DNA from 4 places in the Methylobacterium sp. D53M genome. Region 1 is predicted to be linked to each of the others. Evidence: predicted binding sites of a transcription regulator. Region 1 holds the regulator's gene; each other region holds the start of a gene.

Region 1 (7,482 bases):
CGGCCGACCCGGTGCGGATCCAGGCCAAGCTGACGTACCTCGTCTGCGAGACCGAGTGCGTGCCCGGCTCGGCCGATCTCGCCCTGACCCTGCCGGTCGGCAAGGCCGAGCCGGACCCGGCCAACGCCGCGCTGTTCGCGCGCGCCCGCGCTGCGCTCCCCGTGCCGGCGCTCTGGCCCCTGAGCCTGTCGAGCCAGGGCGACACCCTGCGCCTCGATTTCGCCGCGGCCGGCCTCAAGCCCGAGGCGGTCCGGAACGCCGCGTACTTCCCCTACGCCGAGACGGCGATCGACAACGCCGCCGCGCAGGTGATGAGCGTCGACGGGACCGGCCTGCACCTGACTCTCGCCCGGAGCAGCCCGACCGACCCGGTGCCCGCCGCGCTGCCCGGCGTCCTGACGGTCGAGGCGGTCGACGCCGCCGGGACCCACCGGCTCGCCTTCGCGTACGGCGACGAGCCGGTCCTCCCGGCCGCCGCGGCGCCGGCCGCGACCGCGCCGCCCGCGACCGCGCCGGCCGCCGCCGACTTCGACGCGCTGACGCTGGCGACCGCCGCGGCCTTCGCCTTCCTCGGCGGCCTGATCCTCAACCTGATGCCCTGCGTCTTCCCGGTCCTGTCGATCAAGGTGCTGAGCCTCGTGCGGCACGCGGGCGAGGGGCCGGCCCGGCTGCGGCTCCACGGCCTCGCCTACACGGCCGGCGTCCTGGCGAGCTTCCTGGCGCTCGCCGCCGCGCTGATCGGCCTGAAGAGCGGCGGGGCCGCGATCGGCTGGGGGTTCCAGCTCCAGTCGCCCGCCATCGTGGCGGGGCTCGCCTACCTGCTGTTCGCGATGGGCCTGAGCCTCTCGGGCGCGGTCCATGTCGGCGGCCGGCTCGCCGGCCTCGGCGACGGCCTCACCCGGCGCGGCGGCCTGAGCGGCTCGTTCTTCACCGGTGTGCTCGCGACCCTGGTGGCGACGCCCTGCACGGCGCCGTTCATGGGCTCGGCGGTGGGCTTCGCGCTGACCCAGAGCGCCGGCGTGGCGCTCGCCGTCTTCGCGAGCCTCGGCCTCGGCCTCGCCCTGCCCTTCCTGCTCCTGACCCTCTGGCCGCCGGCCCTGCGGGCGCTGCCGCGGCCGGGCGCCTGGATGGAGACCCTCAAGCAGGTGCTGGCCTTCCCGGTCTACGCCACCGTGGCGTGGCTGATCTGGGTGCTGGCGCAGCAGGTCGACCCGCGCGGGCTGCTGGCGGCGCTGATCGGCCTCGTCCTCGTGGGCTTCGCCGCCTGGGCCTGGGAGCACGGCCGCGCCGCCCCGCCGCGGGCCGGCCGGGTCGCGCAGGCCGCCGCGGCGCTGGCGCTGATCGCCGTCGGGGCCCTCGCCGTCACCCTGCCCCGGGACCGCGCCGCGCCGGCCGCGCAGGCCGCCGCCGACGGGATCGAGCCGTTCACGCAGGCGCGCCTCGACGCCCTGGTCGACGCGCACCGCCCCGTCTTCGTGGACATGACCGCCGCGTGGTGCATCACCTGCGCGGTCAACGAGGCGACCTCGCTCAACACGAAGGCCGTGCGGGCCGCGATGGCCGAGCGCGGCGTGACCTACATGAAGGGCGACTGGACCAACCAGAACCCCGAGATCACCCGCCTCCTGGAGAAGCACGGGCGCAGCGGCGTCCCGCTCTACCTGCTCTATACCGGGACGGGGGAGCCCCAGGTGCTGCCGCAGATCCTCACCGAGGGGACGGTCCTGGCGGCGCTGGAGGCGGTGCCGGCCGCCTCGGGCCGGAGCGCGGCGCTGGCGCGCTGAGTCCCTGGAGGCCGGGACGCGCGAATCTTCGCGGGCCCGTCCCAGCGTCTTTGCGAGCGGAGCGAAGCAACCCAGCAGCGCCGCGCGCACCGGCGTCCCGCCGCCCTGGGTCGCTTCGCTGCGCTCGCGATGACGGTGCGCCGGAGCGAAGTCCTATCCGGACGGCCCGTGAGGCCGCCTCAGGCCTCCAGCGAGAAGGTCTCGTCGAAGGCGTAGCCGGAGCCGCGGACCGTGCGGATCGGGTCGGTCTGGCGCGGGCCGTTCAGCGCCTTGCGCAGCCGCCCGACATGGACGTCGACGGTGCGCTCGTCGATGTAGACGTCGTGGCCCCACACCCCGTCGAGGAGCTGCTCGCGGGAGAAGACCCGGCCCGGCGCCAGCATCAGGAATTCCAGGAGCCGGAACTCCGTGGGGCCCAGATGCAGCTCCTCGCCGCCGCGGCGGACGCGGTGGCCGGTGCGGTCGAGTTCCAGGTCGCCGGCCGCCAGCCGGTCCGAGACGTGGGCTGGCTTGGCCCGGCGCAGGAGCGCGCGGATCCGGGCGAGCAGCTCCGGGACCGAGAACGGCTTGACGATGTAGTCGTCGGCGCCCGTGCCGAGACCGCGGACGCGGTCGCCCTCCTCGCCCCGGGCGGTGAGCATGATCACCGGCAGGCGCTCGGTCTCCCGGCGCGCCCGGATCCGGCGGCACAGCTCGATCCCCGAGAGGCCGGGCAGCATCCAGTCGAGCAGGACGAGGTCCGGGATCCGCTCCGCCAGGAGCAGCTCGGCGTCGTCGCCGCGCGCCGCCGAATCCACCAGGAAGCCCTCGGCCTCCAGGTTGTAGCGGAGCAGCGTGCTCAGGGCCTCCTCGTCCTCGACGATCAGGACTTGCATGCTCACGTTCGAAGACTCGTTCTGCGGGCGGTCCCCGGATGGTGCAGGAGGCGCCGCCCCGCCTCAACCCGCACGGAGAGTGACCCCGGCCGCGCCCACAGGAAGGCGCCGGGGTCGGCGCCTCACGGCGCCTGCACGCCGTCCACGGTCGCGTAGTTCGACGCGTCGTTCTTCGGCCGGTCACCCGCCAGCGTCTCGCCCGTGGCGAGGTAGTGGATCGTCTCGGCGATGTTGGTGGTGTGGTCACCGATGCGCTCTACGTTCTTCGCGCAGAACAGGAGATGCGTGCAGAACGAGATGTTGCGCGGATCCTCCATCATGTAGGTCAGGAGCTCGCGGAACAGGGAATTGTACAGGGCGTCGATCTCGCCGTCGCGCTCCCAGACGTCGTGGGCCGCCTGGACGTCGCGGCTCCCGTAGGCGTCGAGCACGTCCTTCAGCTGACCCTCGGCGAGGTCGCTCATGTGGCGCACGCCGAGCACGATCTTCTGGGCCGGCGCCTGGTCGGAGATCGCCACCACGCGCTTGGCGACGTTCTTGGCGAGGTCGCCGATCCGCTCCAGATCGCCGGAGACGCGGATCGCCGAGATGGTCTCGCGCAGGTCGATCGCCAGGGGCTGGCGCCGGGCGATCAGCAGCACGGCGCGCTCCTCGATGTCCCGCTGCAGCGCGTCGAGGCGCTTGTCGGCGAGGATCACCGCCTGGGCGAGCGTGTCGTCCCGGCGCACGAGGGCGTCGGTCGCCTCCGCGGTCATCTTCTCGGCGACGCCGCCCATCTCCGAGATCGAGCGACGCAGGTTCTCCAGGTCGGTGTCGTAGGAGGTGACGATATGGCCGGGCATGGCGGATCCTTCGATGGGGTCCCGGGGACGGCCCTCCGGGAGGCTTGCGGGACCCGCCGGCGCGCCGGAGACGCGAGCGGCGGTCCCGGGACCGGAGCGGCCCGGCAGACTAGCCGAAGCGGCCGGTGATGTAGTCCTGCGTGCGGCGTTCCGTCGGGTTCATGAACATCCGGTTGGTCGGACCGAACTCGACGAGCTGCCCCAGATACATGAAGGCGGTGAACTGCGAGATGCGCGCCGCCTGCTGCATGTTGTGCGTGACGATCACGATGGTGAACTCGTCGCGCAGCTGCTCGATCAGCTCCTCGATGCGGCCGGTGGAGATCGGGTCGAGGGCCGAGGTCGGCTCGTCGAACAGGATCACCTCCGGCTTCTGCGCCACCGTCCGGGCGATGCACAGGCGCTGCTGCTGGCCGCCCGACAGGCCGGTCCCGGGCTGCCGGAGCTTGTCCTTCACCTCGTCCCAGAGGGCGGCCTTGCGCAGGGATTCCTCGATCCGGCCGTCGAGCTCGGATTTCGGCAGCTTCTCGTAGAGGCGCAGGCCGAAGGCCACGTTGTCGTAGATCGACATCGGGAACGGCGTCGGCTTCTGGAACACCATGCCGATGCGCGAGCGCAGCTCGTTCAGGTCGACGGAGGGGCTGAGGATGTTCTCGCCGTCGAGCAGGATCTCGCCCTCCGCGCGCTGCTCCGGGTAGAGGCTGTAGATCCGGTTGAAGCAGCGCAGCAGGGTGGACTTGCCGCAGCCGGAAGGGCCGATCAGCGCCGTCACCTGCCGGTCGTGGAAGTTGAGGTTGACGTCCTTAAGCCCGTGGAAGCTGCCGTAGTAGAAGTTCAGGTCCTTGACGGCGATCCGCACGGGGCCGCCCTCTTCGGCGCGGTTGCGGTTCAGCTCGACCGTGGGGATCGCGGAGGCGGCGTTCATCGTCGTGTCCTCGAAAGGGGGCTCAGCGCGAGGCCTGCGGCTTGATCACGAGGCGCGCGATGATCGACAGCGCCAGGATGGTGGTGGTGATCAGGAGCGCGCCCGCCCAGGCCAGGCCCTGCCAGTTCGGGTAGGGCGAGAGGGCGAACTGGTAGATCATCACCGGCAGGTTCGCGACGCCGCCCATCAGGTTGGCCGAGAACCAGGAATTGTTGTTGAGCGCGGTGAACAGCAGCGGCGCGGTCTCGCCGGCGATGCGGGCGAGGGCCAGGATGATGCCGGTGACGATGCCGGCCGAGGCCGCCCGCCAGGTCACGCTCATGATCACCGTCGAGGGCGGCGCGCCGAGCGCCGCGCCGGCCTCCCGCAGGGTGCCGGGCACGAGGCGCAGCATGTCCTCGGTGGTGCGCACGATCACCGGCACGGCGATGATCGCCAGCGCCACGCCGCCGGCCCAGCCCGAGTAGGTGCCCATCGGCCGCACCATCAGCGTGTAGACGAACAGGCCGATCAGGATCGACGGCGCCGAGAGCAGGACGTCGTTGAGGAAGCGGATCAGGGCGGCCAGCTTCGAGCCGCGCCCGTACTCGGCCAGGAAGGTCCCGGCCATGACGCCGACCGGCGTCGCGATGAGGATGCCGATCCCGGTCAGAACGAGGCTGCCCAGGATGGCGTTGGCGATGCCGCCGCCCTCGGAGCCCGGGCCCGGGGTCGGGTTGGTGAACAGGGTCGGCGTGAAGCCGCGCACGCCCTGGACGATCAGCATCACCAGGATCGAGCCGAGGACCAGGGCGCCGACCACCGTCGCGGCGGTGCAGGCGACGCGCAGGGTCCGGTCGGCGACGCGGCGTCCCTGGCGGACGCGGCCGGGGCGGCGCTGGGCGGCCGGGGCGATCGTGCTGGAGGAAACCATCGCGCGCGCTCCTCAGGCGGACTGGACGCGGCGCGTCAGCAGCCGGGCGATGATGAGCACCACGAAGGTGATCACGAACAGGATGCAGCCCAGCGCCATCAGCGCGTTCAGCTGGAGGCCGTCCGCCTCGTTGAACTCGTTGGCGATGCGCGACGCGATGGTCGAGCTCGGGTCGAAGATCGAGGCCGAGAGCCGGTTGGCGTTGCCGACCACGAAGGTCACCGCCATCGTCTCGCCGAGCGCCCGGCCGAGGCCGAGCATGATCGCGCCGATGATCGAGACGGCCGCCTGGGGCACCAGCACGTGGCGCACGACCTCCCAGGTGGTGCAGCCGATGCCGTAGGCGCTCTCGCGCAGCACGGTCGGGATCTGGTCGAGCATGTCCCGGGCGATCGAGGCGATGAACGGCACGATCATGATCGCCAGGATGATCCCGGCGGTGAAGACGCCGACGCCCGACGGCACCCGGGCGTAGAACAGCGTGCCGACGATCGGCATGCCCTCCACGAGGTTCGAGACCGGGATCTGGATGTAGCGCGCGAAGAGCGGCGCGAACACGAACAGGCCCCACATGCCGTAGATGATGCTCGGCACGGCCGCGAGCAGCTCGATCGTCATGGCGACCGGCTTGCGGGCCCAGCCCGGGCAGAGCTGGGTGAGGTAGACCGCGATGCCCAGCGAGACGGGCACGCCGATCAGCAGGGCCAGGAAGGCGGAGGCGACGGTCCCGATCACCGCGACCAGGGCGCCGTACTGCTCGGTCCCGACGTTCCAGGCGCTGGAGGTCAGGAAGCCGAAGCCGAACTCGCGGAAGGCGGGCCAGCCGCCGTACAGGATCGAGCCGAGGATGCCGGCGAGCACGAGCAGCACCAGCAGGGCCGCGCCGTACGAGCAGGTCCGGAACAGCGTGTCGAGGCTCCGGCTCGGCGCCTTCCGCGCGGTCGCGGAACGGGTTCGGCCGAGGGCGATCGATTCGGTCAAAGCGGGCATCCGCGGTTCTCTGCGAAGGGGGGCGTGGTAGCGCGGTGCGTTCCCGGAAGCGAGGGAGGAGGTTCTCACCCCCTCCCCGCCACGCTCACATGTTGAGGACAGGCTTGCCGTCCTTGCCCTTCACGTCCCTCCACTCCTGGTGGATCAGTTCGACGACGTTGTCCGGCAGCGGGACGTAGTCGAGGTCGGTGGCGAGCGTGTCGCCGTTCTTGTAGGCCCAGTCGAAGAACTTGAGCACGGCGGCGGACTTGGCCGGGTCGGCGGCGTCCTTGTGGACCAGGATGAAGGTCGCCGCCGTGATCGGCCAGGCCGCCTCGCCCGGCTGGTTGGTCAGCGAGATGCCGAAGCCCGGGGTCGCCTTCCAGTCGGCGCTCGCCGCCGCGGCCTGGAACGCCTTGTCGTCGGGCTGCGGGTACTGGCCGGCCTTGTTCTGCAGCAGGGCGTAGGAGAGCTTGTTCTGCTTGGCGTAGGCCGACTCGACGTAGCCGATTGCGTTCGGAACCTGCTTGACGGTGGCGGTCACGCCCTCGTTGCCCTTGCCGCCCTGACCGACCGGCCAGGAGATCGTCGTGGCCGCGCCGTACTCCTTCTTCCAGGGCTCGGAGACCTGGGACAGGTAGGTGGTGAAGATGTTGGTCGTGCCCGACGCGTCGGAGCGGTAGACCGGGGTGATGTTGGCGTCGGGCAGCTTCAGCCCGTCATTGAGCTTGGCGATGCGCGGATCGCTCCACTTCGCGATCTTGCCGGCGTAGATGTCGGCCAGCACGTCGCCGGTGAGCTTCAGCTTGCCGGGCTCGATCCCGGGGATGTTCACCACCGGCACGACGCCGCCCATCACGGTCGGGAACTGGACGAGGCCGTCCTTGGCCAGCTGCTCGGGCTTCAGGGGCGCGTCGGTGGCGCCGAAATCGACCGTCTTGGCCTGGATCTGCTTGATGCCGCCGCCGGATCCGATCGACTGGTAGTTGAGGCCCGAGCCGGTCTCCTTGCGATAGGCCTCGGCCCACTTCGAGTAGACCGGGAACGGGAAGGTGGCGCCGGCGCCGGTGATATCGGCGGCGAGCGCCGCGGACGCCAGCTGAACCGTCGCGAGGCCGACGGCGAGCGCGTAAGCGAAGGGTCTCAAAGGAATCTCCGTTGCCGTCGGGCTAGA
Region 2 (7,482 bases), on a different contig from region 1:
GCGGCAGGTCCAGGGCTCGTCCGAGCTGGCCCGGAGCGCGGTCGGCGAGGCCGACCAGACGGCCGCCCTGGTGGCGGCGCTGAACGCGTCCGTCGCCCGGGTCGACGCCGTCGTCGAGCTGATCGCCCGCATCGCCGCGCAGACGAACCTGCTGGCGCTCAACGCCACGATCGAGGCGGCGCGGGCCGGCGAGGCCGGGCGCGGCTTCGCGGTCGTCGCAACCGAGGTCAAGGAACTGGCCGCCCAGACCGGTCGGGCCACCGACGAGGTCGGCCGGCAGATCGGCGAGATCCGGACCGTGACCGGTCAGGCGGTGCGGGCGATCGGGACGATCACCGGCCGGATCGGGGAGATCGACGCCGTGGCCGCCGCCATCGCGGCCGCGGTGGAGCAGCAGGGGGCGGCGACGCAGGAGATCGTCCGCAACGTCGCCCAGGCCAATGCCGGCACGCAGGAGGTCACCGGCAACATCGCCGGCGTGGCGCAGGCGGCCGACCGGACCGGCCGCGCGGCCGACCACGTGCTGACGGCCGCCACCGCGCTCACGCGTCAGTCGGAGGAGCTCGCCGCGGAGGTCGAGCGCTTCCTCACGGGCGTCCGGGCCGCGTGACCCGTCGCCCGGCTCAGTCGAAACAACGGGTGAAGCTGAGCCGGTGGTGGGGGCTGCGCCCGAGCTGCGTCAGGCCGGCGCGGTGGACGGCCGTCCCGTAGCCGACGTTGCGCTCCCAGCCGTAGCCGGGATGGCGCCGGGCGAGCCGCCGCATCAGCTGGTCCCGGAGCACCTTGGCGACGATCGACGCGGCGGCGATCTGGGGCACCAAGTGGTCGCCGCCGACGACGGCGCGGCCGGGCAAGCCCGGCAGGGCGTCGCGCCCGTCGACCAGCACGGGCGCGGCGAGGCCGAGCCGCGCCACCGCCCGCGCCATGGCGTCGAGGGTCGCGCCGCGGATGTTGATCCGGTCGATCAGGGCGCGCGACCCCGCCGCCACCGCGACCCGCGCGTGGGCGCGGATCAGGGGGGCCAGCCGGTCGCGCACGGGCTCGGGGACGCGCTTGCTGTCGTCGAGGGCCGCGAGCAGGTCGGCCGGGATCGCCGCCGGATCGAACCAGACCGCGGCCACCACCACGGGTCCGCAGAGCGCGCCGCGCCCGACCTCGTCGCAGCCGATCGCCGCCGGATACGCGGCGGCCCGGGCGGGGTCGAACGGTCCGGCGACCGGGGGGCGGGCTCTGACGGACCCGGTCGGTCGGGCGGGCGATCCGGCTGGCGGCTTGGCGGGCGGCTTGGCTGGCGGCTTGGCGGGCGGCATCGCGCCCTCCTGCCATTCCGCGCGGACGCCGTCACGCGTCAGGCGGCGTCGCGGGTGCTCCGGGCGCCGCCATGCGCCTCGACGATGTTGCCGAAGAACTGCCGCGCGCTCACGTCCCAGCCGCAGCGCAGGGCCTCGGCCCGGCACTCGGCGCGGGACAGGCGCAGGGCCGCCAGCGCGGCGACCCGCAGATCCGGGTCGAGCACGCCGACCCGCGTGCCGCCGACGACGTCGTTGGGACCCGGAACCGGGAAGGCCGCCACCGGGAGCCCGCTGGCCAGGGCCTCCAGGAGGACGATGCCGAACGTGTCGGTGAGGCTCGGGAAGACGAAGACGTCGCAGGCCGCGTAGACCGCCGAGAGGTCCGCGCCGGTGCGGGTGCCGAGGAAGTGCGCCGCCGGGGCGAGCGCCTGCAGCCGCGCGCGGTCCGGGCCGTCGCCGACCACCACCTTGGTGCCGGGCAGGTCGAGGGCGAGGAAGGCCGCGACGTTCTTCTCCACCGCCAGCCGCCCGACGTAGAGGAACAGCGGCCCCGGCAGGCCGGCCAGTTCCGCCGGCCGGGGCGTCCCGGGCTCGGCCGGCCGGAACCGCTCCGTGTCCACGCCCCGGGTCCAGCGCATCAGCCGGCCGAAACCCCGCGCCGCGAGCTCGCCCTGGAGCGAGGCGGTGCTGACCATCGTCCCGCGGGCGGCGCCGTGGAACCGGCGCAGGTACGCGTAGGACCACGCCTCCGGCACCGGGGCGCGGGCGGCGAGGTATTCCGGGAAGCGCGTGTGGTAGCTCGTCGTGAAGGGCAGGTCGTGCGCGAGGCAGTGCCGGCGCGCCGCGAGGCCGACCGGTCCCTCCGTGGCGATGTGCACGTGGCTCGGCCGCTCGGCCCGCCAGCGCGCCGCCACCCGCTCGCGCCCGGCATAGGCGAGGCGGATCTCCGGGTAGCCCGGCAGCGGCAGCGAGCGGAAATCCGCCACGGACAGCAGCGTCGTGGCGAAGCCGTGCTCCGGCGCGCGCCGGACCATCTGCTCGAGGGAGCGCACGACGCCGTTCACCTGGGGGTGCCACGCGTCGCTGGCGATCAGGAGCTTCACGGCGCCGCCCTCACGCCACCGCGCGCCGGCCCGGCAGGGGCTGCGGCACGACCTCGGCCTCCCGCGCCCGCAGGAGGCTCGGGTAGTGCAGCACCTCGATGCGGCCGTCGTAGTGCTCCACGAGCCCGGTGCAGGATTCCACCCAGTCGCCGGTGTTGAGGTAGCGCAGGTCGCCGATCGGCCGGTCCGCGGCGTGGTGGATGTGGCCGCAGATCACCCCGTCGGCGCCCTGGCGGCGGGCCTCCTCGGCCAGGATCGTCTCGAAGCGGCCGATGAAGCTCACGGCGTTCTTCACGCGCAGCTTCGCCCAGGCCGACAGCGACCAGTAGGACAGGCCGAGCCGCCGCCGCACCTTGTTGATCAGCGTGTTGAGGGAGAGCGCCAGCGTGTAGGCGCCGTCGCCCAGATGGGCGAGCCACGGCGAGTGGCGCACGACCATGTCGAACTGGTCGCCGTGGATGACGAGGTAGCGCTTGCCGTCGGCCGCCTCGTGGATCGCGGTCTCGGCGAGCTCGATGCCGCCGAAGCTCGTGCCCACATAGTCGCGCAGGAACTCGTCGTGGTTGCCGGGCAGGTAGACGATCCGCGCGCCCTTGCGGACCTTGCGCAGGAGCTTCTGCACCACGTCGTTGTGCTCCTGCGGCCAGTACCAGCCCGAGCGCAGCTGCCAGCCGTCCACGATGTCGCCGACGAGGTAGATCGTGTCGGCGTCGTAGTCCTTCAGGAACGACAGCAGCAGGCCGGCCTGGCAGCCGCGCGTGCCGAGATGCAGGTCGGACAGGAACAGCGTCCGCACGCGGACCGGCATCTCCTCAACCTCGGCCACGGCATCCTCTCCCGGCGGCTGTACGGTGCCGGGATCCAGAGCGCGATCCGATCTCAGTTTGATGACGCGGGTTCCGACGGGGCGGAAAGACTTCGGTGTGCGGTGCCGCGAAGCCTCTCAACCGGAGTGCGACTTCGTTGCGCCGCACAAAAAATTTTTTTGGCAAGTTCCGGAAGTTTTTCCGGTTTTCCTTTCGAGCTTCACCGCCTCATAATACCAAGAACCGGCCGCTCGGCACGAGCACGGCCGGACCTTGACAGGAAGGCGGCGAGGACGGCCCTGGAGCCGTTGGACGGGACGGCAATTCGGAGGCGACCGGCGCGCGGGGGCGCGCCGCGACGCGAGCGGCGTGAGGCCGCCTGCCGCTCCGCGGAGACCCCCCGATCACGGCAGAGGATGGCGTTCGAGGGGGTGCGGCGCGAGCCGCTCTCGACGGCGCCGGACCGACTCCCTGAGGACGCTTGGACAACCCGGCGCGGGTTCACGCCCGCGCGCAATGGACTTTTCGGAGGAAACATCATGGCCGCAACCCGGCGCCCCGGTCGCAACCACCTCTTCATCCCGGGCCCCACCAACATCCCGGAGCGCGTCCTGCGCGCCATGCACGTGCCGTCGGAGGATCACCGCTCGCCGAGCTTCCCCGAGCTGGTGAAGCCGCTCCTGCAGGACTCCAAGATGGTGTTCGGCTCGACCAACGGGACGGTCATCCTGTTCCCGTCCTCGGGCACCGGCATCTGGGAATCGGCCCTGTCCAACACCCTCTGCCGCGGCGACAAGGTGCTCACTGCCCGCTACGGCCAGTTCAGCCACCTCTGGGTCGACATGGCCCAGCGCCTCGGCCTCGACGTGATCGTCCAGGACGAGGAGTGGGGCGCCGGCGCCGATCCGCAGAAGATCGAGGAGGCGCTGCGCGCCGACAAGGATCACGCCATCAAGGCCGTGATGGTCGTCCACAACGAGACCGCCACGGGCGTCACCAGCGACATTGGCGCGGTGCGCAAGGCGATCGACGCCGCCGGCCACCCGGCCCTGCTGTTCGTGGACGGCATCTCGTCGATCGGCTCGCTGCCGTTCTACATGGACGAGTGGGGCGTCGACTGCGCCATCGCGGGCTCGCAGAAGGGCTTCATGCTGCCGGCCGGCCTCGGCCTGATCTGCATCAGCCCGAAGGCGCTCAAGATCGCCGAGGGCGGCACCGGCCGCAACGACCGGCTCGGCCACGCCTACTTCGCCTGGAAGGACCAGCTGGCCGCCAACGCCACCGGCTACTTCCCCTACACCCCCGTCCTGCCGCTGCTCTACGGCCTCCGCGAGGCCCTGGAGATCGTGAAGGAGGAGGGGCTGGAGAACGTCTACCACCGCCACCACGTCCTCGCCGAGGCGACCCGCCAGGCGGTCGCGGCCTGGGGCCTCAAGCCCTGCGCCAAGGAGCCGAAGTGGAACTCCGACACGGTCACGGCGATCGTGGTGCCGGAGGGCGCCGACGCCGCCAAGGTGATCACCCACGCCTACGAGCGCTACAACCTCTCGCTCGGCGCCGGCCTGTCGAAAGTCGCCGGCAAGGTGTTCCGCATCGGCCACCTGGGCGACCTGAACGAGCTGTCGCTGCTGGGCGCCATCGCGGGCGCCGAGATGGCCATGCTCGATTGCGGCATCAAGGTCACGCCGGGCTCGGGCGTCGCCGCCGCCTCCAGCTACCTGCGCGAGAATCCGCTGCATAAGGCGTGATTTGCGCCCGCGATCGGGGCGGGACCGGGTTGCCGGGCCCGCCCCGACGCGCAAGTAAGAACAAGACTATCGAGGAAACCGCCCGTCGTACGAGAGGGGTCCTATGACCAAGAAGATCGTGTTCCTGGATCGTGAATCCCTCGATGCCAGGGTCCGACCGTTCAATTTCCCCCACGAATACGTCGAGCACGAGTCGACCTGGACGCCGGAGGAGATCGTCTCCCGCCTCCAGGGCGCGGAGATCGCGCTGATCAACAAGGTCCCGATGCGGGCCGAGACGCTGAAGCAGCTCCCCGACCTGAGGCTGATCGCGGTCGCCGCCACCGGCACCGACGTGGTCGACAAGGCCCAGGCCAAGGCCCAGGGGGTCACGGTCGTCAACATCCGCAACTACGCGTTCAACACCGTGCCGGAGCACGTGGTCGGGCTGATGTTCGCCCTGCGCCGGGCGATCGTGCCCTACGCCAACTCGGTGCGGCGCGGCGACTGGGCGAAGTCCAAGCAGTTCTGCTACTTCGACTACCCGATCTACGACATCGCCGGCTCGACGCTCGGCATCGTCGGCTACGGGGCGCTGGGCAAGTCGATCGCCAAGCGCGCCGAGGCGCTGGGCATGAAGGTCATCGCCTACGACGTGTTCCCGCAGGACGGGCTGGTCGATTTCGAGACGATCCTGACGCAGTCCGACGTGATCACGCTGCACGTGCCGCTGACCCCCGACACCAAGGGGATGATCGGCGCCGCCGAGCTCAAGAAGATGAAGAAGAGTGCCATCCTCATCAACACGGCCCGCGGCGGGCTCGTGGACGAGGCGGCCCTTCTCGAGGCGCTCAAGGACGGCACCATCGCGGGCGCCGGGTTCGACGTGGTGGCGCAGGAGCCGCCCAAGGACGGCAACATCCTGTGCGAGGCCGACCTGCCGAACCTGATCGTCACGCCGCACGTCGCCTGGGCGAGCAAGGAGGCGATGCAGATCCTGGCCGATCAGCTCGTCGACAACGTCGAGGCCTTCGTGGCGGGCAAGCCGCAGAACGTGGTGGAAGCCTAAGCTCAAGATCTGCGACGGGCGTTCCCCTCCCCTTTGGGGGGAGGGGCCAGGGGTGGGGGTGGTGCAGGAGGCACTGCTCCGCTCAATTCTGCACCAACCCCCACCTCCGGCTCCTCCCCGCAAGGGGGAGGAGAGGGGGATGCGTCCACGCACCGACCCAACCAACATCAGCGCCGGCGCCCCACGGGCGCGACGGAAAGGTCCCAGGAAAATGACGAAGAAGCTGCTGTTCCTGTTCGACACCGATGCCGTGCCGAACGTGTTCGACACGGTCGTTGGCTACGACGGCGGCGCCGACCACATCACTGGCTACGGCGGCGTGAATCCCGACAATGTCGGCGCCCTGGTCGACGGCACGATCTACACCCGCGGCGGCTCCGAGAAGAAGTCGACGGCGATCTTCGTCGGCGGCGGCAGCATGGCGGCGGGCGAGGCGCTGTTCACCGCCGTCAAGAAGCGCTTCTTCGGCCCGTTCCGGGTCTCGGTGATGCTCGATTCCAACGGCTCCAACACCACTGCCGCCGCGGGCGTCGCGCTGGTGGCCAAGGCCGCCGGCTCGCTCCAGGGCAAGAAGGCCGTCGTGCTGGCGGGCACCGGTCCGGTCGGCATGCGCTCGGCCGCTCTGCTCGCCGGCGAGGGCGCCGAGGTGACGATCGCGGGCCGCGCCCTCGACAAGACCCAGGCCGCCGCGGACCAGATCAACACGCGCTTCAAGGTCAACGTGAAGGCCGCCGCGACCCCCGACGAGGCCTCCCGCGTCGCTCTGGTGAAGGGCACGAACCTCGTGTTCACGGCCGGCGCCATCGGCGTCGAGCTGCTGCCGGAAGCCGCCTGGGCGCAGGAATCGTCGATCGAGTTCGTCGCCGACTACAACGCCCAGCCCCCGACGGGCATCGGCGGCATCGACGTGATGGACAAGGGCAAGGAGCGCAACGGCAAGCAGGCCTTCGGGGCGCTGGGCATCGGCGGCCTGAAGCTCAAGCTGCACCGGGCCTGCGTCGGCCAGCTCTTCGAGAGCACCGACAAGGTGCTCGACGCCGAGGAGATCTACGCCCTCGCCAAGACGATGGCCTGAGGAGGCGCCGGTGACCGAGACGCATCGCCCCGAGACCGACAGCATCGAGAAATTCCTGACGGAGCTGGCGAGCGCTGCCCCCACCCCCGGGGGCGGCGGCGCGGCGGCGATCTCCGGCGCCATGGGCGCGGCCCTGGTGTCGATGGTCTGCAACCTCACCATCGGCAAGAAGAAGTACGTCGAGGTCGAGGCCGAGCTGAAGGAGGTCCTGGCCAAGTCCGAGGGCCTGCGGGTCGTGCTCACCGGCATGATCGGCGAGGACGTCCAGGCCTTCGACGCCGTCATGGGCGCCTACGGCCTGCCCAAGGCCACCGACGACGAGAAGGCGGCCCGCGCCGAGAAGATCCAGGCGGCGCTCAAGACCGCCTGCGACGTGCCGCTCGCCTGCTGCCGGGCCTGCCGCGCGGTGA
Region 3 (7,482 bases), on a different contig from region 1:
CCGGGCCGATCTCGTCCCGCACCTTGGCGACGAGTTCCCGCTCGATCGTCTCGGTCGGCCGGGCGACGCCGGCCTTCAGCACCACGAACCCGCAGGGCACCTCTCCCTTCAGCGCGTCGCGGATGCCGATGACCGCGCATTCCGCCACGTCCGGGTGGCTCGCCAGCACCGCCTCCATGCCGCCGGTGGACAGACGGTGGCCCGCGACGTTGATGATGTCGTCGGTCCGTCCCAGGACCGTGATGTAGCCGTCGGCGTCGATCACCCCGGCATCCGACGTGTCGTAGTAGCCCGGGAAGGTGGCGAGATAGCTCGACCGCATCCGGTCGTCCGAGCCCCAGAGGGTCGGCAGGCAGCCGGGCGGCAGGGGCAGGCGGATCGCGATCGTGCCCATGGTCCCCGCCGGAACCGGCTTCCCGCCCTCGTCCAGGACTTCGACCCGGTAGCCCGGCATCGGCACGCAGGTGCTGCCGTGCTTCACCGGCAGGAGGCCGAGGCCCATCGGGTTGCCGGCGATCGGCCAGCCGGTCTCGGTCTGCCACCAGTGGTCGACCACCGGTCGGCCCAGCACGCGCTCGGCCCAGGCGACCGAGTCGGGGTCGGCGCGCTCGCCCGCCAGGAACAGGCTGCGGAAGGCCGAGAGGTCGTGATCGGCGATCCGGGCGCCCTTCGAATCCTCCTTCTTGATCGCCCGCAGGGCTGTCGGCGCGGTGAACAGGCAGACCACCCCGTATTCGCCGACCACCCGCCAGAAGGCGCCGGCATCGGGCGTCCCGACGGGTTTCCCCTCGTAGAGGACCGTGGTGCAGCCGTGCAGGAGCGGCGCGTAGACGATGTAGGAGTGGCCGACGACCCAGCCGATGTCGGAGGCGCAGAAGTAGGTCTCGCCGGGCTGGACACCGTAGAGGTTCGGCATCGACCAGGCCAGGGCGACGAGGTAGCCGCCGGTATCGCGGACCACGCCCTTCGGCTTCCCGGTCGTGCCGGAAGTGTAGAGGACGTAGAGCGGGTCGGTGGCGGCGACCGGCACGCACGCCGCGCTCCGCCCCGCCGTCCGGGCGGCCGCGACGGTCTCACCCCAGTCGCGATCCCGGTCCGCGACGAGGGTCGCGGGCCCTTGCGGGCGCTGGAGGATCAGGCAGGCCTCCGGCTTGTGCCGCGAGGCCGCGATCGCCGCGTCCAGGAGCGGCTTGTAGGCGACCACGCGGTTCGGCTCGATCCCGCAGGAGGCGGCGAGCACCACCTTCGGCGCCGCGTCTTCGATCCGCACCGCCAGCTCGTTGGCGGCGAAGCCGCCGAACACCACCGAGTGGACCGCGCCGAGCCGGGCGCAGGCGAGCATGCCGAACAGCGCCTCGGGCACCATCGGCATGTACAGGATCACCCGGTCGCCCTTGCCGACACCGAGGTCGGCCAGCACGGCGGCCAGCACCGCCACCTCGTCGCGCAGCGCCCGGTAGGTGATGCTGCGCTTGGTCCCGGTCACGGGCGAGTCGTAGCGGATCGCAACCTGATCCGCCCGGGCCCCGTCCGCGTGGCGGTCCACCGCGTTGTGGCAGGCGTTCAGGGTGCCGTCCGGGAACCAGCGTCCGTAAAGGCCGGAATCCGGCGCGAAGGCCCGCTCCGGCGCCCGCGCCCAGTCGAGGGCCCGCGCCGCACCGAGCCAGAACGCCTCGGGGTCGCGGCAGGCCGATTCGTAGATCTCCGGGTAGCGGCCCGGCAGGCTGGCTCTCGTCATCGGTTGGGCGTTTCCTCGCGGACCGCTCTCCGGCGGCGGCCCGCAGAGTAGCCCATTCTCGCGCGCGCGGGAGTGGCGACGGGCGTGACGGCCGCGGCTCGGTGCCCCCAAAAGAAAACCGCCGCACCGGGGCTCCCGATGCGGCGGTCGTCAGCTTGAATTCGCTATCAGATTGGACGTCTCAGGCGTCAGTGCAACGTGTCGTTGCCCGCCTGAAGCTTGTTGATCTCGTCCTTGAGGAGGAGTTTCCGTCGCTTCAGCTCGGCGATGTGGAGGTCGTTCGCCGAAGGTCTGTGGATCGCTTCCTGAATCTCGCGCTCGAGGGCTTCGTGCTTCCGGGCGAGTTGGTTCAGATGCGTCTGCAGCGACATGAGTCGAATCTCCTGTCATCGTTTCGACACAACGAGATTGGCACAGGATGCCGGACCTGTCGAAGCGTTTTCTGCTGCTAAGTCTGATGATTGCTTACCGCGCCGCCTTGTCCGGCGCCGGAGCGTGACGCATGCTCTCGGGCGACGAACGGTCTTCGGGTTCTCAGGTGACGATGGCGGACGAGGCGGGTGAGGGTACGCAGTCGGACCTCCTGGGCGAACTGGCGCGGCTGCGCGAGGAGCACCGGGATCTCGACAGCGCCATCGAGGCGCTGGAGCGCAGCGTCGCCGGGGACCAGCTCCAGATCCAGCGCCTGAAGAAGCGCAAGCTCACGCTGCGCGACCGCATCTATCACATTGAGGACGCGCTCACGCCGGACATCATCGCCTGATGCCGGTGGACGCCCTCCGGCCCCGCCTTGCCGCAGGCCCGCGCCGCCTGTAAGCGCCCTCTTTTGCCGGGATCAACGATGGCGTCGCCTCCTCCGGTCGCGATCATCATGGGCAGCCAGTCCGACTGGGCGACCATGCGTCATGCCGCCGAGACGCTCGACGCGCTCGGCGTACCATACGACGCGCGCATCGTGTCGGCCCACCGCACGCCGGACCGGCTCGTCGCCTTCGCCAAGGGCGCGGTCGCGGCCGGCCTCAAGGTGGTGATCGCCGGTGCGGGCGGCGCCGCGCACCTGCCCGGCATGGCGGCCGCGATGACCCGCCTGCCGGTCTTCGGCGTGCCGGTGGAGTCGAAGGCCCTCTCCGGCCAGGACAGCCTGCTCTCCATCGTCCAGATGCCGGCCGGCATCCCGGTGGGGACCCTGGCGATCGGCCGGGCCGGGGCAGTGAACGCGGCCCTGCTCGCCGCCGCCGTCCTGGCGCTGACCGATCCGGACCTGGCGGAGCGCCTGGAGGCGTGGCGCGCGGCCCAGAGCGCCTCGGTGGCCGAACGGCCGGTGACGGAAGAGAACGCGTGACGGACAAGATCCTCGGCCCCGGCTCGATCCTCGGCATCGTCGGTGGGGGCCAGCTCGGGCGCATGATCGCGCTCGCGGCGGCCGATTACGGCCTCAAGGCGCATGTCTACGCGCCCGACGCGGACAGCCCCGCCTTCGACGTGGCCGCCCGGACCATCTGCGCGGCCTACGACGACGCCGCGGCGCTGGCGGATTTCGCCCGCGGCGTCGACGTCGTGACCTACGAGTTCGAGAACATCCCGCACGCCACCGCCGACGTCCTCGCCCGGCACGCCGCCCTGCACCCGAACGCGCGCGCGCTCTCGACCACGCAGGACCGGCTCTCCGAGAAGGAGTTCATCAACGGCCTGGGCATCCCGACGGCGCCGTTCCGGGCGGTGGACACGCCCGACGACCTCGACCGGGCGATCGAGGTGATCGGCCTGCCGGCCGTGCTCAAGACCCGCCGCTTCGGCTACGACGGCAAGGGGCAGCGCATGCTCCGCGAGCGGGCCGAGGGCGACCGCAACGCCCTGTTCGCCGAGTTCGGCGGCGCGCCGCTGATCCTGGAGGGCTTCGTGCCGTTCGAGCGCGAGGTCTCGGTGGTGGGCGCGCGCGGGCGCGACGGCAGCTTCGCGGCCTACGACCTCTGCGAGAACGAGCACCGCGACCACATCCTCGCGCTGACCCGGGTGCCGGCGCCCGGCGTGTCCGCCGAGACGGGCCGCGCCGCCGTCGAGATCGCCCGGCGGATCGCCGACGCCCTCGACTATGTCGGCGTGCTCGCCGTCGAGATGTTCCTCGTCCGCGAGGACGGGGCGGAGCGGCTGGTGGTCAACGAGATCGCGCCCCGGGTGCACAATTCCGGCCACTGGACCAGCGAGGGCGCGCTGACCTCGCAGTTCGCCCAGCACGTCCGCGCCGTCTGCGGCTGGCCGCTGGGCGATGCGGGCCGGGTCGGCGGTCTGCCCGTCGAGATGCGCAACCTGATCGGCGCCCAGGCGGACGACTGGCACGCCCTGCTGGCCGAGCCCGGCGCCCACCTGCACCTGTACGGCAAGGGCGAGGCGCGCCCCGGCCGCAAGATGGGCCACGTCACGCGCCTCGGGCCGGGTCCGACCGGATCCTGAGGCTTCGAGGGCACACCCGCGTCGCCGCGTGATCGCCGGAGGGCCGTCCGCGGCCCCGCGGAACGGTCGAGCCATACCTTCGCCACATCCCGCCGCTTCCACGACACTGTGGTCGGTTCCGTATGCTGTCGCTCGAACCCGCCCGCACCGCTTGGTCCCGCCGGGACCGGCGGGGGCCGGATCACGACGCGGCGCTTCTTAAGCCGGCCTTCACCGTGATGCGCGACGGTGCCCCGAACTCGGGCGTGCCCGGCGCTCGGCGCGGGCTCTTGGACTGTGAGGGGCGGGGCGGACGCGCGCGGAGCGGGCGACGCCTCGGGGAGAGTGGGGCAATGAACGTACGCAACCGGCTGGGACGGAAGACGGCACTGATCGGCGCGGCCTTGGTCTCGGCTGCCGGCCTCGCGGGCTGCGAGACCGTCGGCAGCGCGGCCGGCCCGCGGCAATACGCGGTCTTGGAGAAGGACACGACCGGCGCCACGAACGTCAACATCGCCTCCCTGACCGAGGTCGTGCAGCGCAACCCGAACGACGCGGCGGCCTACAACACCCGCGGCGCGGCCTACGCCCGCGCCGGCCAGTTCAACGACGCCATCGGCGACTTCACCAAGGCGATCCAGCTCGATCCGAACTCCGCCTCCGCCTACAACAATCGCGCCCTGGCGAACCGCCAGATCGGCCGCGACGGCCCGGCGCTGCAGGACTTTTCCAAGGCGATCGGTATCGATCCGAATTACGGGCCGGCCTATATCGGCCGGGCCAATGTCGAGCGCGCGCAGGGCAACCTCGACCAGGCGCTGAACGACCTCAACGTCGCGATCCGCCTGAGCCCCGAATCCGCGCAGGCGTACCATGCCCGCGGCCTCGTGAAGCAGAAGCAGGGCCAGGACACCCAGGCGATCGCCGATTTCGACGCCGCCATCGACCGCGACCCGTTCGTGGCCGCGCCCTACGCGGCCCGCGGCCAGAGCCTGATCGCGACCAACCAGTACGCGAAGGCGATCGAGGACTACAACGCCGCGCTCAACGTGAACGCCAAGGACGCCACGTCCTGGGCCTATCGGGGCCTCGCCTACGAGAAGCAGGGCCAGCGCAAGGAGGCGATGGAGAACTACCAGCGCGCCTCGACGATCGACCCCAACAACACCGTCGCGCGGGCCGGCCTCGGCCGCGTCCAGGGCGGGGTCGGCACGCTGTTCAACTGATCGCTCCGTCATCGCGCGCGGAGCGGAGCGACGAAGGGCAGCGCGACACGTTCGAGCGTGGCGCCGCCGGATCGCTCCGCTCCGCCCGCAGGGACGGTGCCGGCGCCTGAGGCGAACTACGCCGCCAGCAGGCCGTTCTCGTCCTGCGTGATCCGGCGCAGGTGGTGGGCGGTGTCGCCGAGCTGGTACTCGATCATGGCGAGCCGCTTGAAATGGTGGGCGCCGATATACTCGAGCGTCATGCCGATGCCGCCGTGGAGCTGCACCGCCTCCTGGCCGACGTAGCGGCAGGCCTTGTTGATCTGCACCTTCACGGCCGACAGGGCCGCCGCCCGCGCCCCCGCGTCCGGCGTGTCCACCATCATGGCGGCGTAGAGCGCCATGGAGCGGGCCTGCTCAAGCTGGATCAGCATGTCGACGGCGCGGTGCTGCAGCGCCTGGAACGAGCCGACGCTGACGCCGAACTGCTTGCGGGTCTTGAGGTACTCCACCGTGAGCCTGTGGAGCGCGTCCATGGAGCCCACCGCCTCGGCGGCGAGCGCCGCGATCCCGTGCTCCACCACCCGCTCCAGGAGCGGCAGGCCGCCCTCCGGGTCGCCGAGCGCCGCGTCGGCCGGGAGCGTCGCGTCGGAGAAGGACACCTCGGCGGCCCGGCCGCCGTCCTGGGTCGGGTAGGCCTCGATGGCGACGCCGGGGGCGTCGGTCGGGACGAGGAACAGGCCGATCCCGCTCGGGTCGCGCCGCTCGCCCGAGACGCGGGCCGAGACCACCATCAGGCCGGCCGCGTCGGCGTTGGGCACGACGCTTTTCGCCCCGCTCAGCACGTAGCCGTCGCCGCTGCGACGGGCGGTCGTCGCCACGTCGGCGAGGTCGTAGCGGGACTGGCGCTCGGTGTGGGCGAGGGTCAGGCGGAGGTCGCCGGCGACGAGTCCCGGGACGAGGCGCTCCCGCTGCGCGGCGCTGCCGCCGAGCCGCAGGGCCGTCGAGCCCAGCACGAGGCTCGCGAGCAGGGGCTCGACCACGAGGTTGCGGCCCACCGCCTCCATGACCAGCATGGTCTCGACCGGGCCGCCGCCGAGGCCGCCCTCGTCCTCGGAGAAGGGCAGGCCGGCGACGCCGAGTTCCGCGAAGGCCGCCCAGCCGTCCTCGTGGAAGCCGAGGGGCGCCTTGAGGCGCGCCTGCCGGCTCTCCAGCGACGGGTAGAGGTCGGCGGCCAGCCGCTCGACGCTGTCGCGCAGGAGCGACTGGTCCTCGTTCAGGTCGAAATCCATGGTGTTCCCTCGCGGATGTCGTCGGAGGCGCCCGGCGCCTCAGGATGAGGGGGAGGACGGGGCGAGGCGACCGCTCACAACCCGAGGATGCCCTTGGCGATGACGTTGTGCTGGATCTCGTTCGAGCCGCCGTAGATCGAGACCTTGCGGTTGTTGAAGTAGCTCGGCGCCGCCGCGTCGACCCAGTCGAAGCCGCCGGGCAGGTTGTTGGCCCCGGCCCCGCGCGCGGGCGCCGCCAGGGCGAAGGGCCCGGCGAGCTCCACCAGCAATTCTGTCGCCGCCTGCTGGAGCTGCGAGCCGCGGATCTTGAGGAGCGAGGAGGCGGGGTCCGGCTCTACCGAATCCGCCCTTCCCTGCTTGGCGGCCACCCGCATCTGGGTGATCTCCAGGGCCTTCAGCTCGACCTCGACCTCCGCGACGCGGGCGCGGAAGGCGGGATCGTCCCACATCGTGCCGGGCCCTGCCGGCATCTCGCGGGCCAGCCGCTTGATCCGGGCGATCCGCTCCTTGGTGAGGCCGATCCGGGCGATGCCGGTGCGCTCGTTGGCGAGCAGGAACTTCGCGTAGTCCCAGCCCCGGTTCTCCTCGCCGACGAGGTTCTCCGCGGGCACGCGCACGGAATCGAAGAAGACCTCGTTGACCTCGTGCCGCCCCTCCAGCGTCAGGATCGGCCGCACGGTGATCCCGGGCGTCGTCATGTCGATGAGCAGGAAGGAGATGCCGCGCTGCTTCTTGGCCTCGAAATCGGTGCGGACCAGGCAGAAGATCCAGTCGGCGTGCTGGCCGAGCGTCGTCCAGGTCTTCTGGCCGTCGACGA
Region 4 (7,482 bases), on a different contig from region 1:
CCTCCTCCGCGCGGGCGGCGTGCAGCCCGGACCCGACGAAGCCCAGCAGGACGGCCAGCGGGAGAACCGGCCGGGCCGCGCGCCACCGGCGCCGGTTCCGCGCGGAAACAGGTACTGAGAAGTCGTGGGACCGCATTGTCGTGACGAAAGCTCCGAATCACGGAGCAAGGCAGCAAATATCCCTACATGTGTCAAAAATACATTTGGAGTAATTACAACTCTACAGTGCGATCGCAGCGCTGATCGAACATCATCGATATTTATTGTCGTATATACATAGATGCATTTCAGGACGTCGTGTTTATCAATGACGCGACCATCTTCGCGCGATCGGGGCGGCGATTTCACGGAGGGCCGGGCCGCAGCTCGGCCGAGGCGCACGGCCGGGATCATCGGTCCGGACGAGGCCGCCGAGGCCGGACCCAGCCGCGATTTCCCGTGGATCGTGCGCGGCCGGTCGGGTCGCCGGGGCGTTCGACCGCGCGACCACCGGATCCCGACGGGCCCGCGGGAGCGCCGACCGGCGGCCGCGGCGCCGCGATCGGGGCGCCCGGTTGCCAGGGTTGCCCACCCCGCCTAGACGGGCCCGGCGCGAAACGTGCCTGTCACCCTTCCTCTTGTGCAGAGGTCTTCTCCCGTGATCACCGGTCCGTGCCTCATCGTCCAGCCGATCCACGCGGCGGGCCTCGACCGGTTGCGCGCGGCCGGCCTGGAGCCGCGCCCGGCGAGCGGGACCGATCCCGAGACGCTGGCGCGCGAGGTCGCCGACTGCGTCGCCGTCATCACCCGCAACACCGGCTTCCCGGCCCGCGCCATCGCGGCGGCGCCGGCCCTGCGGGTGATCGGGGTGCACGGCACCGGCACCGACCACGTCGCCACGGCCGAGGCGACCGGGGCCGGGATCGTGGTGGTGAACACGCCCGGCGCCAACGCCGTCTCGGTGGCCGAGCAGACGCTGGCGCTGATCTTCGCCCTGGCCAAGGCCCTGCCGGGGGCCGACCGCTCGGTCCGGGCCGGCGACGACAGCTTCAAGTTCACCGCCCGGCTGATCGAGCTCGCCGGCCTGACGCTGGGCCTCGTCGGCTTCGGGGCGATCGGGCAGGCGACCGCCCGGCTCGGCGCCGCCCTGGGCCTGCGGGTGCTGGCCTACGGCCCGAGCCGCCCGGACGCGGACTTCGCCAATGCCGGCGCCCTGCGGGCCGCCTCGGTCGACGCGCTGCTGGCGGAATCCGACATCGTCTCCCTGCACGTGCCGCTGACCGCGGGCACCCGCGGCCTGATCGGCCGGGACCAGCTCGCGCGGATGAAGCGGGACGCCTTCCTGATCAACACCAGCCGCGGCGGCCTGATCGACGAGGCGGCCCTGGTGGAGGCGCTGGAGGCGGGCACGATCGCGGGCGCCGGGCTCGACGTCTTCGCCCAGGAGCCGCTGCCGGTCGACCACCCGCTGGCCCGCCAGCCCCGGGCGATCCTGACACCCCATGTCGGCGGCTCCACCGGGGCGGCCCTGATCCGCACCGCCGAGACCGCCGCGACCCGCGTGGTCGACGTCCTCGCCGGCCGGCGGCCGGGCGGGCTGGTCAACCCGGCCGTTTGGGAGCGGCGCCGCGGGGTGTGATGGTCCCCCCTCTCCCCGTGCGGGAGAGGGTTGGGGTGAGGGACGAGAGGCTTCGGGATCAAGCACCCGATCGACGCGATTCGAGGGGGAGCCTCATCCGGTGAGGTCTCACCCCTCACCCTGTCCCTCTCCCGCACGGGAGCGGGACCCGCGGCCGATCCTGACGGCGCGGCGGTCGTGGCCGGCCCGGTTCACGGTGTTTCGTCCGGACCGCGACCGCCCGCCGCGCGCCGTGTCATGCAATCGTCGCAGACGGGCCGGAAAGCCACCCGCTGCATCCGAGGCCAGAGAGGGCTCCATGGACTTCCACCGTCGCTTCACGGTCCTGATGTGCGCCCCGGCCTTCGACCCGGACGATCTCGAGGGCGCGCGCGTCAACCAGATCGTGGCGGCCGTGGAGCAGCGCGGATTCGAGGTGGTGCGCGCCCGGCGCGTCGAGGATGCGGCCATCGCGGTCCAGACCGACGCCGCGGTCGGCTGCCTCGTGGTCGACTGGGGCAAGCGCGGCCTCGACGGCAAGGCCGCCGCCCTCATCGACATGATGCGCCGGCGCGGCCTGGAGATGCCGATCGTCATCATGGTCCGCCGCAAGCGGCTGGAGGACATCCCGGTCGAGCTCCTCGACTTCATCGACGGCTACATCTTCCTCGCCGAGGAGACGCCGGAATTCATCGCCCGCGGCCTCGTCAGCCGGGTCACGCAGTACGCCGAGACCCTCAAGACCCCGTTCTTCGGCGCGCTCGTCGACTACGCCGAGAAGGGCAACCAGCTCTGGACCTGCCCGGGCCACAACGGCGGCATCTTCTACAACCGGTCGCCGATCGGCCGGATCTTCGTGGAGCACCTCGGCGAGGCGATCTTCCGCGACGACCTCGACAACTCGGTCCTCGATCTCGGCGACCTGCTGACCCACGAGGGCCCGGCGCTCAAGGCCCAGAAGGAGGCCGCCAAGATCTTCGGGGCGGAGAAGACCTACTTCGTCCTCAACGGCACCTCGGCCTCCAACAAGATCGTCCTGTCCTCCCTGGTGGCCGAGGACGACCTCGTCCTGTTCGACCGCAACAACCACAAGGCGGCCCATCACGGCGCCCTGTTCCTGGGCGGCGGCATCCCGATCTTCCTGGAGACCGACCGCAACGCCTACGGCCTGATCGGGCCGATCTTCCACGAGGCCCTGGACGAGACCCGGATCCGGGAGAAGATCCGCCGCAACCCGCTGGTGACCGACCCGGAGGCGTGGCGCCGGGAGCGGCCGTTCCGCGTCGCGGTGATCGAGCAGTGCACCTACGACGGCACGATCTACGACGCCCAGGAGATCCTGGAGAAGATCGGCCACCTCTGCGACTACATCCTGTTCGACGAGGCCTGGGCGGGCTTCATGAAGTTCCACCCGCTCTACGCAAGGCGCTTCGCCATGGGGCTGACCGGCCTCGACGAGACCTCGCCCGGCATCGTCGCCACGCAATCGACCCACAAGCAGCTCGCGAGCTTCTCCCAGGCCTCGCAGATCCACACCCGCGACGGCCACATCCGCGGCCAGACCCGGCGGGTCGAGCACAAGCGGCTCAACGAGAGCTTCCTCGTCCACGCCTCGACCTCGCCCTTCTACCCGCTCTTCGCCTCCCTCGACGTCGGCGCCCAGATGATGAAGGGCCGCTCGGGCATGATCCTGTGGGACGACACGATCCGGCTCGGGATCGAGTGGCGCAAGAAGGTCCGGGCGATCCGGCGCGAGTTCGAGGAGAACGAGCGCGATCCCGCGCGGCGCTGGTTCTTCGACCCCTTCGTGCCGGACGTGACGGTGAACGTCGACGGCGCGGAGGTGCCGTGGGAGAGCGTGCCGACGGACGAGCTCGCCGCGACGCCGCGCCACTGGGAGCTGAAGCCGGGCGCGCGCTGGCACGGCTTCACCCACGTGGCGCCGGGCTACGCCATCACCGACCCGAACAAGCTCACCGTGCTGACCCCCGGCTTCGACCGGCACACGGGGGCCTACGCCCAGCACGGCGTGCCGGCGCCGATCGTGGCGCAATACCTGCGTGAGAACCGGATCGTCGCCGAGAAGAACGACCTGAACTCGCTGCTCTTCCTGCTGACCCCGGGGGTGGAATCCTCCAAGGCCGGCACGCTGATCTCGGGCCTCGTCGCCTTCAAGCGGCTCCACGACGACAACGTCCCGCTGGAGGAGGCCATGCCGGAATTCGTCAACCGCCGGCCGAACCGCTACCGGGGCGTGCGCCTGCGCGACCTCTGCGGCGAGTTCCACGCCTTCCACCGGGAGGCCGGCACCTCGACGCTGCAGCGGCGGCAATTCGCCCCCGAGCACCTGCCCGAGATGGTGATGCCGCCCAAGCGCGCCGCCCAGCTACTGACCCGCAACAAGGTCGACTACGTGCCGATCGCCGAGGCCGAGGGGCGGATCGCCACCACGCTGATGCTGGTCTATCCCCCGGGCATCGGCACGGTGCTGCCCGGCGAGCGCTTGGACGACCGGGCCAAGCCCATGCTCGACTATTTCAAGATGTTCGAGGCCTCGGCCAACCTGTTCCCGGGCTTCGAGGCCGAGATCCAGGGCGTCTACCGCGAGGTCGACCCGGGCGGGCGGATCCGCTTCCACACCTACGTGGCGCGGGAGGGCGCCTGATGGAGATCGAGGCCGAGACGCCCGGCCTGCTCCCGGCCCGGTCCTGCCCCGACATCGTCATCCGCGCCTCCTCGGACGCCGATGTCGAGGCGATGGTGGCGATCTACGAGCACCATATCGGCAAGGGCGTGACCGATGTCAGCGTCGCCGAGGAGGACCGGCTGCTCCCCGACGACCTGAAGCGGCGGCGCAAGACCATGCGCAAGAAGCGCCTGCCGCACCTCGTGGCCGACCGGGACGGCGCGGTGGCGGGCTACGCCTACGCGGTGCCGTTCCGGAAGCGGCCGGCCTACCGCTACACCCTCAAGCACTCGATCTACGTGCATCCCGACCACCTGCACGCGGGGATCGGCCGGCGGCTGCTGCCGGCCCTGATCGAGGCCTGCGCGGCGGGCGGCTACCGCCAGATGATCGGCTACATCGACGCCGAGAACGCGGCCTCCCTGCGGCTCCACGAGGCCTGCGGGTTCGAGCGGGTCGGCTACCTGCGGGCGGTGGGCTTCAAGTACGGCCACTGGTCGGACAGCGTCATGGTCCAGCGGGCGCTGGGGACCGGGTCGGAGGACCGGCCGGGGTAGCGGGCCGGGACCGGGCGGCCTCCGACGCCCGGCCGCCGTCATCGCGAGCGCAGCGAAGCGATCCAGTCGCGCCACGCTCACGGAGGGCGCGCTGCCCTGGGTCGCTTCGCTGCGCTCGCGATGACGGAGCGCGTGACGTCCGAAGGATCCGACCCGAGCCAACCTCAGTGGCCGGCCTCCGGGTTCGGCGTGGCGACGAGGTCGACCTCGACGCCGACCTCGAGCGCCACCCACTGGCCCGAGGCCCAGGCCCCCTGCCCGACGCCGAACTCGGTGCGGACCAGGCCGACGCGCCCCGCGGCGTGCGCCGCGCCGCCCTCGAGGGTCAGGTGGAACGGCAGCGTCACGGGCCGGCTCGTGCCGCGGATCGTCAGCGTCCCGACCGCCGCGTAGTCGCCCTGCCCCTTGTCGACGAAGCGGGTCGCCTCGAAGCGCGCCTCGCTTCCCGCCTTGATGTCGAACCAGTCCTTCTGCGGAAGGGCCTCGTCGCGCTGGACGTCCCCGGTCCGCGCGCTGGCGAGGTCGACCAACACGAGCGCGTGCCCCGTCTCGGGCTTGGCGGGGTCGAAATCGATGTCGGCCTTGAACCGCTCGAACCGCCCGGTGAACGGGACGCCGACCTGCACGCCGGAGAACCGGATCGCGCTCCTGGCCGGATCCACCGCCCAATCGGCGGCGGCGGCCGGCAGGGTGACGGCCTGGAGAGCCGCCAGCAGGCAGAGGTGACGCGCGTTCATCGGGTCGGCTCCACGGTCGGGGTGGGTAACCACCGACGCCCCGGCAGCATGCGGCGCAGCACGTCGTCGCGCAGGAGGAGGTGGTGGCGCAGGGCCGCCGCCACGTGGACGGCGAGCAGGGCCGCCAGGAACCACGCCCCCAGGGCGTGGACCCGCTTCAGGACGGCCTCGGCGGCGCCCGGGTCGGGGACGAGGGCCGCCAGCGGCATGTGCGGCCAGGGCACGATCCCGTACAGCACCGTCGGGATGTTGAACGGCGACAGCGAGACCACGGCCCAGCCGGTCAGGGGCAGGCCGACGAGCAGCAGGTACAGCAGGTGATGGGCCGCCGCGGCCGCCCGGCGCTCCCGCGCCGGCATCCCGGCCGGGTGCGGCGGCGGCCGGTGGGTCAGGCGCCAGAGGACCCGCAGGGCCGTCAGTGCCAGCACGGTGATCCCGACCGACTTGTGCCACTGGTAGAGCTGGAACTGGCGCAGCGGCGCCAGGGCCGCGTGCGTCATCGTCAGGCCGAGGCCGATCAGGACGAGCACGCCCAGCGCGCTCGCCCAGTGCAGCAGGATCGCCACGGCGGAGTACCGCCGCGCGGAAACCCCTCGCGCCATGGCGGATCCTCCCAGGTCAGTCCTGCTTCTCGAAGGCGCCCGCGATGGTGAGGTGCAGTTCGTCGCCGATCAGCGGCACGTAGGTCTTCACCCCGAACTCGGAGCGCTTGAGCGTGCCGGTGGCCTCGAAGCCGACCGTGTACTTCTTGCTCAGCGGGTTCACGCCGGCGCCGACCAGGGTGACGTCGAGGGTCACCGGCTTGGTCACGCCGTGGAGCGTCAGTTCGCCCGTCACCTTCGCGTGGTCCTTGCCGGCCGGCACGACCTTGGTGGACACGAAGGTCATGTCGGGGAACTTGGCGGCGTCGAGCCACTGGTCGCCCTTGAGCTCGTCGGTGAGCTTGGCGCTGGTCGTCGTCACCGAGGCGACCGGGATCTTCACCGAGAGCTTGGCGGCGGCCGGGCTCTTCGGCTGCAGCTCCAGCGTGCCGGACACGTCCGAGAAGCCGCCGGCGTAGTTCGAGAAGCCCATGTGGGAGACGCGCCAGCCGACCTGGGTGTGGCCGGGATCGACCGCGTAGGTGCCGGCCTGGATCTGCGCCGGGTCGCGGGTCGGTGGGGTCTGGGCCAGCGCGGGGGTGGCGACCGGGGCGGCGACCAGCAGGGCCAGCAGGCCGGAGGCGAGAATCGACTTCAAGGGTGTCTCCTGCAGAGCAGACGGCCGAGCGCGATTCGCTGCGCCGCAGCCGCCGTGTAGACCCGTTCACGGCACCGGTTGAGCCTGCTATCCGGAACCCCATGGTTGCGAGAACGGAAACCTTCCGGGGCGGGCTCGACGACGTGCGGGCCTTCTGCGCCGTCGTGGATCTCGGCACGGTGACGGCCGCGGCCGCGACGCTGCAGGAGACCAAGGGCAGCGTCAGCCGTCGGATCTCCCGCTTGGAGCGGGCTCTGGGCGTCCGGCTGATGGCCCGGACCTCCCGGGCGGTCTCGCCGACCGCCGAGGGCCTCGCCTTCTACGCCAAGGCCCAGGAGAGCCTGACGCTCCTCGACGAGGCGACCGAGACCGCCCGCGACGCCCGCACGGTGCCGGCCGGGCACCTGCGGATCACGACCTCGATCGATTTCGGGATCGAGGTGATGCCCGAGATCGTCGCGAGCTTCCGGGCCGCCTACCCGCAGATCACCGTGGAGATGCTTAACACCGACGCGCGCCTCGACCTCGCGGCCAACCGGATCGACCTCGCCCTGCGGCTGGGCGGCGCGGAGGAGACCGGCTACCGCGCGATGGTCCTCGCGACCCTGGCGCTCGCCCTCTACGCCGCCCCCGCCTACCTGGAGCGCCGCCCGGCCCCGGCAGACC

What was found. Region 1 encodes PhoB, which activates phosphate uptake and scavenging genes when phosphate is short. Its sites were predicted from a motif close to TGTCATNNANCTGTCAT; they were not measured.
Region 2: ACLBYG_RS12080 (UDP-2,3-diacylglucosamine diphosphatase) is a predicted target of PhoB. The motif match lies at 3,272-3,288, and genes of this name have one in related genera.
Region 3: ACLBYG_RS21340 (YdcH family protein) is a predicted target of PhoB. The motif match lies at 2,123-2,139, and genes of this name have one in related genera.
Region 4: ACLBYG_RS17280 (Orn/Lys/Arg family decarboxylase) is a predicted target of PhoB. The motif match lies at 1,852-1,868, and genes of this name have one in related genera.

What each region holds. Positions count from the first base shown of each region.
Region 1 is NZ_JBKFAL010000010.1:117,330-124,811, forward strand. Features, by position in the region: gene ACLBYG_RS16280 (protein-disulfide reductase DsbD family protein) at 1-1,784, shown strand, start outside; gene phoB (phosphate regulon transcriptional regulator PhoB) at 1,964-2,659, opposite strand; gene phoU (phosphate signaling complex protein PhoU) at 2,782-3,501, opposite strand; gene pstB (phosphate ABC transporter ATP-binding protein PstB) at 3,611-4,426, opposite strand; gene pstA (phosphate ABC transporter permease PstA) at 4,449-5,339, opposite strand; gene pstC (phosphate ABC transporter permease subunit PstC) at 5,352-6,329, opposite strand; gene pstS (phosphate ABC transporter substrate-binding protein PstS) at 6,415-7,455, opposite strand.
Region 2 is NZ_JBKFAL010000006.1:64,718-72,199, forward strand. Features, by position in the region: partial or broken gene ACLBYG_RS12065 (methyl-accepting chemotaxis protein) at 1-610, shown strand, start outside; gene ACLBYG_RS12070 (ribonuclease HII) at 624-1,310, opposite strand; gene ACLBYG_RS12075 (glycosyltransferase family 4 protein) at 1,349-2,395, opposite strand; gene ACLBYG_RS12080 (UDP-2,3-diacylglucosamine diphosphatase) at 2,406-3,203, opposite strand; gene ACLBYG_RS12085 (aminotransferase class V-fold PLP-dependent enzyme) at 3,741-4,949, shown strand; gene ACLBYG_RS12090 (D-2-hydroxyacid dehydrogenase) at 5,053-5,997, shown strand; gene ACLBYG_RS12095 (NADP-dependent methylenetetrahydromethanopterin/methylenetetrahydrofolate dehydrogenase) at 6,209-7,072, shown strand; gene fchA (methenyltetrahydrofolate cyclohydrolase) at 7,083-7,482, shown strand, end outside.
Region 3 is NZ_JBKFAL010000017.1:34,294-41,775, reverse strand. Features, by position in the region: gene ACLBYG_RS21345 (propionyl-CoA synthetase) at 1-1,738, opposite strand, end outside; gene ACLBYG_RS21340 (YdcH family protein) at 1,927-2,109, opposite strand; gene ACLBYG_RS21335 (YdcH family protein) at 2,241-2,501, shown strand; gene purE (5-(carboxyamino)imidazole ribonucleotide mutase) at 2,580-3,080, shown strand; gene ACLBYG_RS21325 (5-(carboxyamino)imidazole ribonucleotide synthase) at 3,077-4,189, shown strand; gene ACLBYG_RS21320 (tetratricopeptide repeat protein) at 4,522-5,394, shown strand; gene ACLBYG_RS21315 (acyl-CoA dehydrogenase family protein) at 5,511-6,665, opposite strand; gene ACLBYG_RS21310 (acyl-CoA dehydrogenase family protein) at 6,740-7,482, opposite strand, start outside.
Region 4 is NZ_JBKFAL010000011.1:163,146-170,627, reverse strand. Features, by position in the region: gene ACLBYG_RS17290 (TonB-dependent receptor) at 1-58, opposite strand, end outside; gene ACLBYG_RS17285 (hydroxyacid dehydrogenase) at 638-1,618, shown strand; gene ACLBYG_RS17280 (Orn/Lys/Arg family decarboxylase) at 1,917-4,262, shown strand; gene ACLBYG_RS17275 (GNAT family N-acetyltransferase) at 4,262-4,840, shown strand; gene ACLBYG_RS17270 (YceI family protein) at 5,005-5,577, opposite strand; gene ACLBYG_RS17265 (cytochrome b) at 5,574-6,179, opposite strand; gene ACLBYG_RS17260 (YceI family protein) at 6,196-6,816, opposite strand; gene ACLBYG_RS17255 (LysR family transcriptional regulator) at 6,918-7,482, shown strand, end outside.